3 regions of the Streptomyces sp. G7(2002) genome follow, and region 2 is predicted to be linked to each of the others. Evidence: riboswitches for the same ligand, from Rfam matches in the RefSeq annotation. Region 2 holds a riboswitch; each other region holds the start of a gene.
The links. Region 2 has a riboswitch for glycine ahead of NUT86_RS02805 (hypothetical protein). Riboswitches for the same ligand answer to the same signal wherever they lie in the genome.
Positions count from the first base shown of each region.

Region 1: it holds a riboswitch for glycine, as region 2 does, so the genes downstream of both, gcvT (glycine cleavage system aminomethyltransferase GcvT) here and NUT86_RS02805 (hypothetical protein) in region 2, are expected to answer to the same signal.
Region 3: it holds a riboswitch for glycine, as region 2 does, so the genes downstream of both, gcvP (aminomethyl-transferring glycine dehydrogenase) here and NUT86_RS02805 (hypothetical protein) in region 2, are expected to answer to the same signal.

Region 1 is NZ_CP102609.1:6,678,095-6,681,361, forward strand. It holds gene glyA (serine hydroxymethyltransferase) at 1-261, opposite strand, end outside; gene gcvH (glycine cleavage system protein GcvH) at 391-768, opposite strand; gene gcvT (glycine cleavage system aminomethyltransferase GcvT) at 869-1,996, opposite strand; glycine riboswitch at 2,030-2,147, opposite strand; glycine riboswitch at 2,148-2,243, opposite strand; gene NUT86_RS28550 (AAA family ATPase) at 2,463-3,188, shown strand.
Region 2 is NZ_CP102609.1:637,145-640,411, reverse strand. It holds gene NUT86_RS02815 (DUF4185 domain-containing protein) at 1-372, opposite strand, end outside; gene NUT86_RS02810 (hypothetical protein) at 536-745, shown strand; glycine riboswitch at 1,278-1,372, shown strand; glycine riboswitch at 1,373-1,464, shown strand; partial or broken gene NUT86_RS02805 (hypothetical protein) at 1,632-2,123, shown strand; gene NUT86_RS02800 (L-serine ammonia-lyase) at 2,258-3,267, shown strand, end outside.
Region 3 is NZ_CP102609.1:1,628,637-1,631,903, reverse strand. It holds gene NUT86_RS06215 (DNA polymerase IV) at 1-877, shown strand, start outside; gene NUT86_RS06210 (PRC-barrel domain-containing protein) at 787-1,170, opposite strand; glycine riboswitch at 1,285-1,381, shown strand; gene gcvP (aminomethyl-transferring glycine dehydrogenase) at 1,570-3,267, shown strand, end outside.

The DNA.
Region 1 (3,267 bases), 6.0 Mb from region 2:
GCCGAAGAGGGCCTTGATGCGGTCGATGGCGATCTGCTCGACGACGTCGACGTGCTCGCAGCCGCCGTAGTAGCGGCGGCCGGGGTAGCCCTCGGCGTACTTGTTGGTGAGGACGGAGCCCTGGGCCTCCATGACGGCGACGGGGGCGAAGTTCTCCGACGCGATCATTTCGAGGGTGGACTGCTGGCGGTGGAGCTCGGCGTCGACGGCGGCGGCGACGTCGGGGTCGAGCTCATGGAGGGAGCTGTTGAGAAGCGACATGAGTCTTCCTGGGGAGTCAGGGGCGCGAGGGGGTCCCCCGGGACGGAATCCGGGGGAGCTTCCCCGCGGGCGGTGGCGGGTCGGAGGTCCCCCGTCCGGGCGAGGCCGGAAGCGGGGGAGAGCCGGGGCTCAGCTCTGGATGAAGGCGGCGTACTCGTCGGCCGAGAGCAGTTCGCCCGGCTCGCCGCTGATCTTCACCTTGAACAGCCAACCACCCTCGAACGGGGCGGAGTTCACCAGCGAGGGGTCATTGACGACATCCTCGTTGATCTCGGTGATCTCACCGTCGACGGGCGAGTAGAGATCGCTGACCGACTTCGTCGACTCCAGCTCGCCGCAGGTCTCGCCCGCCGCGACCGTGGAGCCGACCTCAGGGAGCTGCACGAAGACGACGTCGCCGAGCGCGTTGGCCGCGTGCTCGGTGATGCCGACCGTCGAGGCGCCGTCCTCGGCGCCCGACAGCCACTCGTGCTCCTTGCTGTAGCGCAGCTGCTGGGGGTTGCTCATGGCTCGATTCTCCTGTACGCGAGGGTGTGATCGTGAATGGGGTCTTGCGCAGTGAGACGCGCGGGCGCGCGCCGCCGCCGTGTCTGCCGCGGGGGAACCGCTACTTCTGCCGCTTGTAGAACGGCAGAGCGGTGACCTCGTACGGCTCATGGCTTCCACGGATGTCCACGCAGACACCCTCGGTGCCCGGTGTGGCGTAGGCCGCGTCGACATAGGCGATGGCGATCGGCTTGCCGAGCGTGGGGGACGGGGCCCCGGAGGTGACCTCGCCGATGACCGTGCCGTCGGCCGTGACGACCGGGTATCCGGCACGCGGCACCCGGCGGCCCTGGGCGACCAGACCGACCAGCTTGCGCGGCGGCCGGGTCTCGGCCCGCTCGGCGGCCGCGGTCAGGGCCTCACGGCCCACGAAGTCCCCGTTGTTGGTGGTCTTCTCGAACTTCACGACCCGGCCCAGGCCCGCGTCGAACGGCGTGGTCGCGGTGGTGAGCTCATGCCCGTAGAGCGGCATGCCCGCCTCCAGGCGCAGGGTGTCGCGGCAGGAGAGCCCGCAGGGCACCAGACCGGCGTCCTTGCCCGCCTCGGTCAGGGCCTCCCAGAGGGCGACCGCGTCCGCCGGCCGGACGAACAGCTCGAAGCCGTCCTCACCGGTGTAGCCGGTACGGGCGATCAGCGCCTGCACACCGGCGACCGTGCCGGGCAGCCCGGCGTAGTACTTGAGACCGTCCAGATCGGCGTCCGTCAGCGTCTTGAGGATGGCGGGGGACTCCGGGCCCTGCACCGCGAGCAGTGCGTAGGCGTCCCGGTCGTCGCGGATCGCGGCGTCGAAGCCGCCCGCCCGCGCGGTCAGCGCGTCCAGCACCACCTGGGCGTTGGAGGCGTTGGCGACGACCATGTACTCCTGGTCGGCGAGGCGGTAGACGATCAGGTCGTCGAGGATGCCGCCCTCGGCCTCACAGATCATGGTGTAGCGGGCGCGGCCCGTCTTGACGCCGCCGATGTTGCCGACCAGCGCGTAGTCGAGGAGGTCGGCGGCCTGCGGGCCGGTGACGGTGATCTCGCCCATGTGGGAGAGGTCGAAGAGGCCGGCGCGGGTACGGACGGCGACATGCTCGTCGCGCTCGCTGCTGTAGCGCAGCGGCATGTCCCAGCCGGCGAAGTCGGTCATGGTCGCGCCGAGCGCGCGGTGGGTGGCATCCAGCGCGGTGCGACGGGGGGCATCAGTCATGGTTCTGGGCTCCCAGGCAGGGGTGACAAGACGTTCTCCCCATCTGTCATCGGAACCTGAGAGGTTCACCGGGATCCCGCGAACGGACCCGGTTTGCACCTTGGGTGGAGCCGCCCCGTAGGCCGGGCAGTGGCTCGCTTTTCAGATCTGCCTCGCCCGCGCGGTATAGGGGCCTGAGAGATTCAAGGGAGGACTTGCTCCTTCGGCGCCCCGCCATGGCGGCCGGGGACTCTCCCGCACGGGTTCAAGCGGCCGGTATGCAGTTGGCGGTGCACGGATGAGCTCCGATGTGCACGTGGCGGCCACATCATTGCACGGGATCGCCGGAAAAGGAGCCCCCACCGCCGCCCCGCCCACGACGTGGGCAGATCGGACAATCGCCTTGATGGGCATTACCTTTTCTTGACACTCTGCGGGTAGGGGACGGACTCGAACCGGACCAGAACGGACGGGGAGGGCGATCACGGTGCACAGCGAAGCGGCATTCGGGGCGACTTCAGGGGTCGTGCCCCCGGACGCCGTGCGGTCGGCGCCGTCCGCCGCCATGTCCCGGGCCGGCCGTGCGCCGCGGCCCGTCATCCGGCCGGGGCGCCGCACCGAGGTCGTGGACCTGCGGAGCGACGGCCGGCCGCCGGACGCCGCCGAGCTGCGGTTTCCGGCCGGTGACCTGGTCGTGGTCTCCGGGCTGCCGGGCAGCGGCAAGAGCACCCTCATGCACCGTGTCGTACCGCCCCTGGACGGGCACGGCGCCGCGGTGCACCGCATCGATTCCCAGGACGTCCGCGAGCGCTGGGAGCGCGGCAGACTGCACCGGCTGCCGTACGGCCTCTACCGCCCGCTGGTCCGGGCCGCCCACTATCTGGCCCTGGGCCGTGCGCTGCGCTCCGGCGACAGCGTGGTGGTGCACGACTGCGGGACGCTGGCGTGGGTGCGCCGCTGGATCGCGCGCTCGGCGCTGCGCGGCGGCCGCGGGGCGCATCTGGTGCTGCTCGATGTGGCACCCGAGGTGGCGCTTTCCGGCCAGGAGTCACGGGGCCGCGGGGTGTCGGGGTACGCCTTCGCACGGCACCGCAGGGCGGTGGGCCGGCTGGTCGGCGCCGCGGAGTCGGCCCGGCTGCCGAAGGGCTTCTGCTCGGCCGTCCTCCTCGACCGGCGGGCGGCGAGCGCCCTGGAGACGGTCAGCTTCCACTGAGGGCTGTCCCGTGTGTTGCCGGGCACGCCCCCGCACACCGCACCGCGCGCCTTCTCGTTTAGGGTCTTTGGCCAGATGG
Region 2 (3,267 bases):
CAGGTCCGCGCTGCTGGAGCGCAGGCCGACCGGGGCGCGCCAGTCATCGGCGGGCTCGCCCGGCTGCGGTACATGATCGCCGTTGAAGGTGTCGCCGCCGACGAACAGCATGGTGCCATTCGGGCACAACGCGGGGATGCCGAGGTCGGTCCACGGTGAGGCGAACGGGCCGGTCTCGGCCGGGCCGCTGAGGTTCTTCACCTTGGTCGCGAGCGTCGGGCTGGACGGGTCGTTGGGCCCACCGGCCATCGCCACCGTGGTACTGGAACCGACGACCCCCGCCCCCATGGCGACGCCGAGGCCGGCCTTGAGGAGTCTACGGCGGGAGTACCCGCCGGTCGTCGCGTCCTTCTCCTGCGGTAAACGTGTCATTCTGTCGATGCCTCTCAGAGTCGGCTCACTTGTACCGGAGACGCCCTCGGCGCCGCTTCCTTCGACGAGGGTCGTACGAGAGAATCTCGTCCTTCTGCGGGGAGTGCGGGTGGTTTTGGCGGACTCCTCACACAACGCCGCGGCGCGTCTTCACACCCTCTTCATGCGCACCCCCGCATCCGCTTCGCGTACACGCGGAGTGCTGTGGCGCTCCTCGGCACAGTTCGCCGGCCCGGACTGGCTGGACCGGGCGCACGTACTGCTGATCTCAACGCTGGGCTTCGGTCTGCTCGTAGCGCTGCCGCTGCTCCTGCGCAGGGAACTGCGCGTTCGCCGCACGAGTGAGGAGGCCGGCGATGCACCGGCGACATGACATCACCACTGCGACCTGGATCGCGTGGGTGGCGGCAGTGTCCCTGCTGGCCACCGGCTGTCTTGAACAGCCTGCCGGAGACAGCGCTCCACCGGTCGCAGGCCCGACGGCCGGACCGGCCGGACCGGCCGGACCGGCCGGACCGGCCTGCGACCGGCACCGCGAAGAAGGGCACGGACGGGGTACAGCGGATCACTGTCACCGTTGAGGAGTGTCCAGCGGCCTTGCGCACGATCGCCACCGAGCGGGCCTCAGAGCTTCACCGCGATGAGCGCGACTCGCACCGTGGGTGAGACGCACCAGCGCCTGCTTTCCTGCAGTCGCCTGCCCGGGCGGTAGGGGAAGGGATCGATCGATACTCACCGTTACGCGGACAGCGGCGTCCGCCGGCGGCGGATAGCGTGCCATTTTCGCAGGTCAGGGCCGCGTCGTGGGAGCACGGCGCCGGGGCGGGCCACGCTGCGGACAGCTCTTGACGGCGGTGTCTCGATCACCGTACGGTGCGGCGAACCACAACTGAAAAGACCACCGACGATTCTGCGCGGGAGAGCCCACACCCCAGTGGTGTGGCGCCGAAGGAGCAAATCCTCCCCGGAAACTCTCAGGCCTCGTTACCGCGCAGTGGAGGTGGACTCTGGAAAGCAGACGCTCATGCGTCTCGCCCACGGTGCAAGCCGCGCTCGTCGCGGTGAAGCTCTCAGGCCAATGACAGAGGGGGAGGCTCACTCGATCGCGTGCCCCGTTCGACGGTGCGCGCCAGGCCCGAGGAGCCTCCATGACGCACCCCGACTCTCCCCCCGACGCCCCGTCCCGCCAGCCGCTCGCCGCTCTGGAACTGGCCGCGCCCTTCTCCGTACGCCACATCGGACCAGACGCCGAAGAGCCGTTCCGCGTCCCGCACGGTGGGGGAGGGCCCGGCGTCGGCCCCATCGCCGTACGCGAGCACCTCGCACCGTATCTGCCCTCACACCCGATGCACCCGGATCCCGCCCAACGCGACGGCGGGGGGCCGGTGTCGGCAGCCCCCTACGGATCCACCTCGATCCTCCCGATCACCTGGGCCTGCATCCGGATGATGGGAGCCGACGGGCTCACCATCGACCGGTTCTGCGACAGCATGATCGCCATCCGCCGGGGGATCGACAAGGTGGGCGACGCGGTATGGCCGAAGGACGACAATCCGCTGGTTAACACGCCCCACACGGCACAGATGCCGGCCCGCGACGGGGAGCGTCCCTACAGCCGGAACACCGCGGCATACCCGATGACGACCACCAGCCGTAACAAGTACTGGCCCCCCGTCCGCCGTGTCGACGGCGCGCACGGCGACCGCAATCTCCTCTGCTCCTGCCCGTCGATCGACGCCCACGAGAGCTGACACCGCCGCACAAGGCCGGCGGTGCGTCGCGCTGCGACACCACCACCCTGCTGCCCCTGCCCGGCTTCACACCACCTGTCTGAGCGGCACCGTCCCGAACTGGCCGGTGCCCCCAGCGACCCACGGAGGATGGCATGGCCATCAGCGTATTCGACCTCTTCTCCATCGGTATCGGACCCTCCAGTTCCCACACGGTCGGCCCGATGCGCGCCGCCCGGATGTTCGTGCTCAGCCTCCAACGCGACGGCCTGCTCCCTCGCACCGCCTGCGTACGTGCCGAACTCTTCGGCTCGCTCGGCGCGACAGGACACGGCCATGGCACGCCGAAGGCCGTACTGCTGGGTCTGGAAGGCCACTCCCCGCGCACGGTGGACGTGGAGAGCGCCGACGAGGAGGTCGCACGTATCCGTGGCACCCAGCGGCTGCGGCTGCTGGGCGCCGAGACAGGCACCGCCCACGAGATCGACTTCGACGAGTCGACCGGACTGATCCTGCACCGCCGCCGCACGCTGCCATACCACGCGAACGGCATGACTCTCTTCGCCTACGACACCACCGGTGCGCCGCTGCTGGAGAAGACGTACTACTCGGTGGGCGGCGGCTTCGTCATCGACGAGGACGCGGTGGGCGAGGACCGCATCAAGCTCGACGACACCGTCCTGAAGTACCCCTTCCGGACAGCGGCGGAACTACTGAGCCTCAGCCGCGAGACGGGCCTGTCGATCCCCTCTCTGATGCTGGAGAACGAGAAGGCCTGGCGCACCGAGGACGAGATCCGCACCGGGCTGCTGGAGATCTGGCAGGTCATGCAGGCGTGTGTGGCGCGGGGGTTGTCCCGTGAGGGAATCCTGCCCGGCGGTCTGAAGGTCCGCCGGCGGGCCGCCAACGCCGCCCGGGCCCTGCGCTCCGAGGGGGATGCGGCCGCCCGGGCGACGGAGTGGACCACGCTCTACGCGATGGCCGTGAACGAGGAGAACGCGGCCGGGGGCCGGGTGGTGACCGCCCCCACCAACGGCGCGGCCGGCATCATCCCCGCCGTCCTGCACTACTACATCAACTTCGTGCCCGGCGCCGACGAGGACGGGGTCGTCCGCTTCCTGCTCGCGGCCGGCGCCATCGGCATGCTCTTCAAGGAGAACGCCTC
Region 3 (3,267 bases), 990 kb from region 2:
GCGCCGGGCCGGGATCCACACCGTCGCGGAGACCGCGGAGGCCGGTGAGGCCGAGCTGGTGCGGCTGCTGGGCAGGGCGCACGGCGCCGGGCTGTATGCGATGGCGCTGGGGCAGGACGACCGGCCGGTGGTGGCCGAGCGGGACGCGAAGTCCATCTCGGTCGAGGACACCTTCGAGGTCGATCTGACCGACCGGACGCGGGTGCGGAGCGAGGTGCTGCGGCTGGCGGACCGGTGCGTACAGCGGCTGCGGGCGGCGGGGCGCTCCGGGCGCACGGTGGTCATCAAGGTGCGCAACTACGACTTCTCGACGCTGACCCGTTCCGAGACACTCCGTGGGCCCACCGACGACCCGGCGGTGATACGCGAGGCCGCTGTGCGTCTGCTGGAGACGGTGGACACCACGGGCGGGGTGCGGCTGCTGGGCGTGGGCGTTAGTGGCCTGGCGGACTTCACACAGGAGGATCTGTTCGCCCAGCTGGCGACGGAGCGGGAGGCGGAGGAGGCCGCGGCGGCAGCAGCGGCAGCGGCGGCGGAGGAGGCCGCCGGGAGGACGGAGCCGCACGAGGCCGAGGAGGAGCGGCCGCGGCGCTGGCATCCGGGGCTGGACGTGGTGCACGACGAGTACGGCGCCGGCTGGGTGCAGGGGAGCGGGGTGGGGAGGGTGACCGTGCGCTTCGAAACGCCATGGTCCGCACCGGGGAGGGTGCGGACCTTCGCTGTCGAGGACCCGGCGCTGCGGCCGGGAGAGCCCCTGCCGCTGGTGGGCGGGGCGCCGGCGGGTGGTCAGTCGTCCGAGCCGGCGATCTTGCCGAAGTTCTTGCCGCCGGAGCCGGGGGACACCGGATCGGTCGGGGAAGCAATATCCAGACGGTAGTGGTGATAGAGCTGAAGTTCCTGCTCAGGGGAGAGATGGCGGCCCACGCCGAAGTCCGGCGCGTCTTTGATCAGCTTGCGGTCGTAAGGAATGTGCAGGCCCTCACCGACCATCTTGCTGGGCTCCAGGGGGACGAACGCATCCCGGCTGAAGAGTCCGGTGCGCACGGCCGCCCACTCCGGTTCCCCCGTCGCATCGTCGAGGTAGACCTCGTCGATGGTCCCTATTTTCGCGCCGTTACGGTCGAACGCTTTGCGGCCGATCAGGCTTCGGGGATCGATATCGGTTTGCACGGCCCCTCCAATTGGTCGCAACTGCCCTGTGACAACTACCAAACGGCACATTTCATGCCCTGGCCACTCGAAGGATCCTTCGAGTGGCGCGCTGGTAGGCTGGCGATTGGCCGCAGACCCCGTGCGGGAGAGTCCTTGCCGTTCGCGACCAGGGCGCCGAAGGAGCAAATCCTCCCCGGAATCTCTCAGGCACATGTACCGCATGGACGAGGTCACTCTGGAAAGCAGGGCGGGCCACGGAAGGCACAGCGCCGGGACCCCTCCTCACCGACGGTGAAAGCCGGACCGCCACGCGCGGGCCGGTGAAGCTCTCAGGTTGAGATGACAGAGGGGGAGGCCGTCCGGGCACCCGTGCCGTGGTGCCCCTCGTAGGTCGTACTGACCAGGAGGCCCCCGCAGATGACCACCAATCGCATCTCCTTGACCGAGCTGGAACGCGGCACCCCCTTCGAGCGCCGGCACATCGGTCCCGACCACGCGGCGCAGGCCAAGATGCTTGCGCACATCGGCTTCGGGTCGCTGGACGAGCTCACCGCCGCCGCCGTACCCGATGTGATCAAGAGCGCCGAGGCGCTCGGCCTGCCGCATGCCCGTACCGAGGCCGAGGTGCTCAAGGAGCTGCAGGGCCTGGCGGACCGCAACCAGGTCCTGTCGTCCATGATCGGTCTCGGCTACTACGGCACGTTCACCCCGCCGGTGATCCTGCGCAATGTCATGGAGAACCCGGCCTGGTACACGGCGTACACGCCCTACCAGCCGGAGATCTCGCAGGGCCGCCTGGAGGCGCTGCTGAACTTCCAGACCATGGTCGCCGACCTGACCGGACTGCCCACCTCCGGTGCTTCGCTGCTGGACGAGGGCACCGCCGCCGCCGAGGCGATGGCGCTGTCCCGCCGGGTCGGCAAGGTCAAGCAGGGCGTCTTCCTGGTCGACGCCGACTGTCTGCCGCAGACGATCGCCGTGATCGAGACCCGCGCGGAGCCCACGGGCGTCGAGGTCGTGGTCGCGGACCTGTCCGACGGCATTCCGGCCGAGATCGCCGAGCGCGGTGTCTTCGGTGTGCTGCTGCAGTACCCGGGCGCCTCCGGTGCGGTGCGGGACCCCCGCGCCGTCATCGAGCAGGCCCACGAGCTGGGTGCGATCGTCACCGTCGCCGCCGATCTGCTCGCCCTGACGCTGCTGACCCCGCCCGGTGAGCTCGGTGCGGACATCGCCGTCGGCACCACCCAGCGCTTCGGTGTCCCGATGGGCTTCGGCGGACCGCACGCCGGCTTCATGGCCGTCCGTGACCAGTTCGCCCGCAGCCTCCCCGGCCGTCTGGTGGGCGTCTCCGTCGACGCCGACGGCAACAAGGCCTACCGCCTGGCGCTGCAGACCCGTGAGCAGCACATCCGCCGGGAGAAGGCCACCAGCAACATCTGCACCGCGCAGGTGCTGCTCGCCGTCATGGCCGGGATGTATGCGGTCTACCACGGGCCCGAGGGCCTGCGGACCATCGCCCGGCGCACCCACCGCTACGCCGCGGTCCTCGCCGAGGGCCTGCGGGCCGGCGGGGTGGAGATCGTGCACGGTGCGTACTTCGACACGCTGACCGCGCGGGTGCCCGGCCGGGCCGCCGAGGTCGTCGCCGCCGCCCGTGAGGCCGGGGTCAACCTCTGGCAGGTCGACGCCGACCTGGTCGGCATCGCCTGTGACGAGACCACCGGGCGTGCGGAGCTGGCGGGTGTCTGGGGCGCCTTCGGCGTGAACGGTGACGTCGAGCAGCTGGACGCGGCCGCCGCCGAGGCGCTGCCGCAGGCGCTGCTGCGCCACGACGACTACATGGCCCACCCGGTCTTCCACGAGTACCGTTCCGAGACCGCGATGCTGCGCTACCTGCGCACCCTCGCCGACAAGGACTACGCGCTGGACCGCGGCATGATCCCGCTCGGCTCCTGCACGATGAAGCTGAACGCCACCACCGAGATGGAGCCGGTCACCTGGCCCGCGTTCGGCCAGCTGCACCCGTTCGCGCCGGCCGGCCAGGCCCAGGGCTACCTCACGCTGATCCAGGAGCTGGAGGAGCGGCTGGCCACGGTCACCGGCTACGACAAGGTC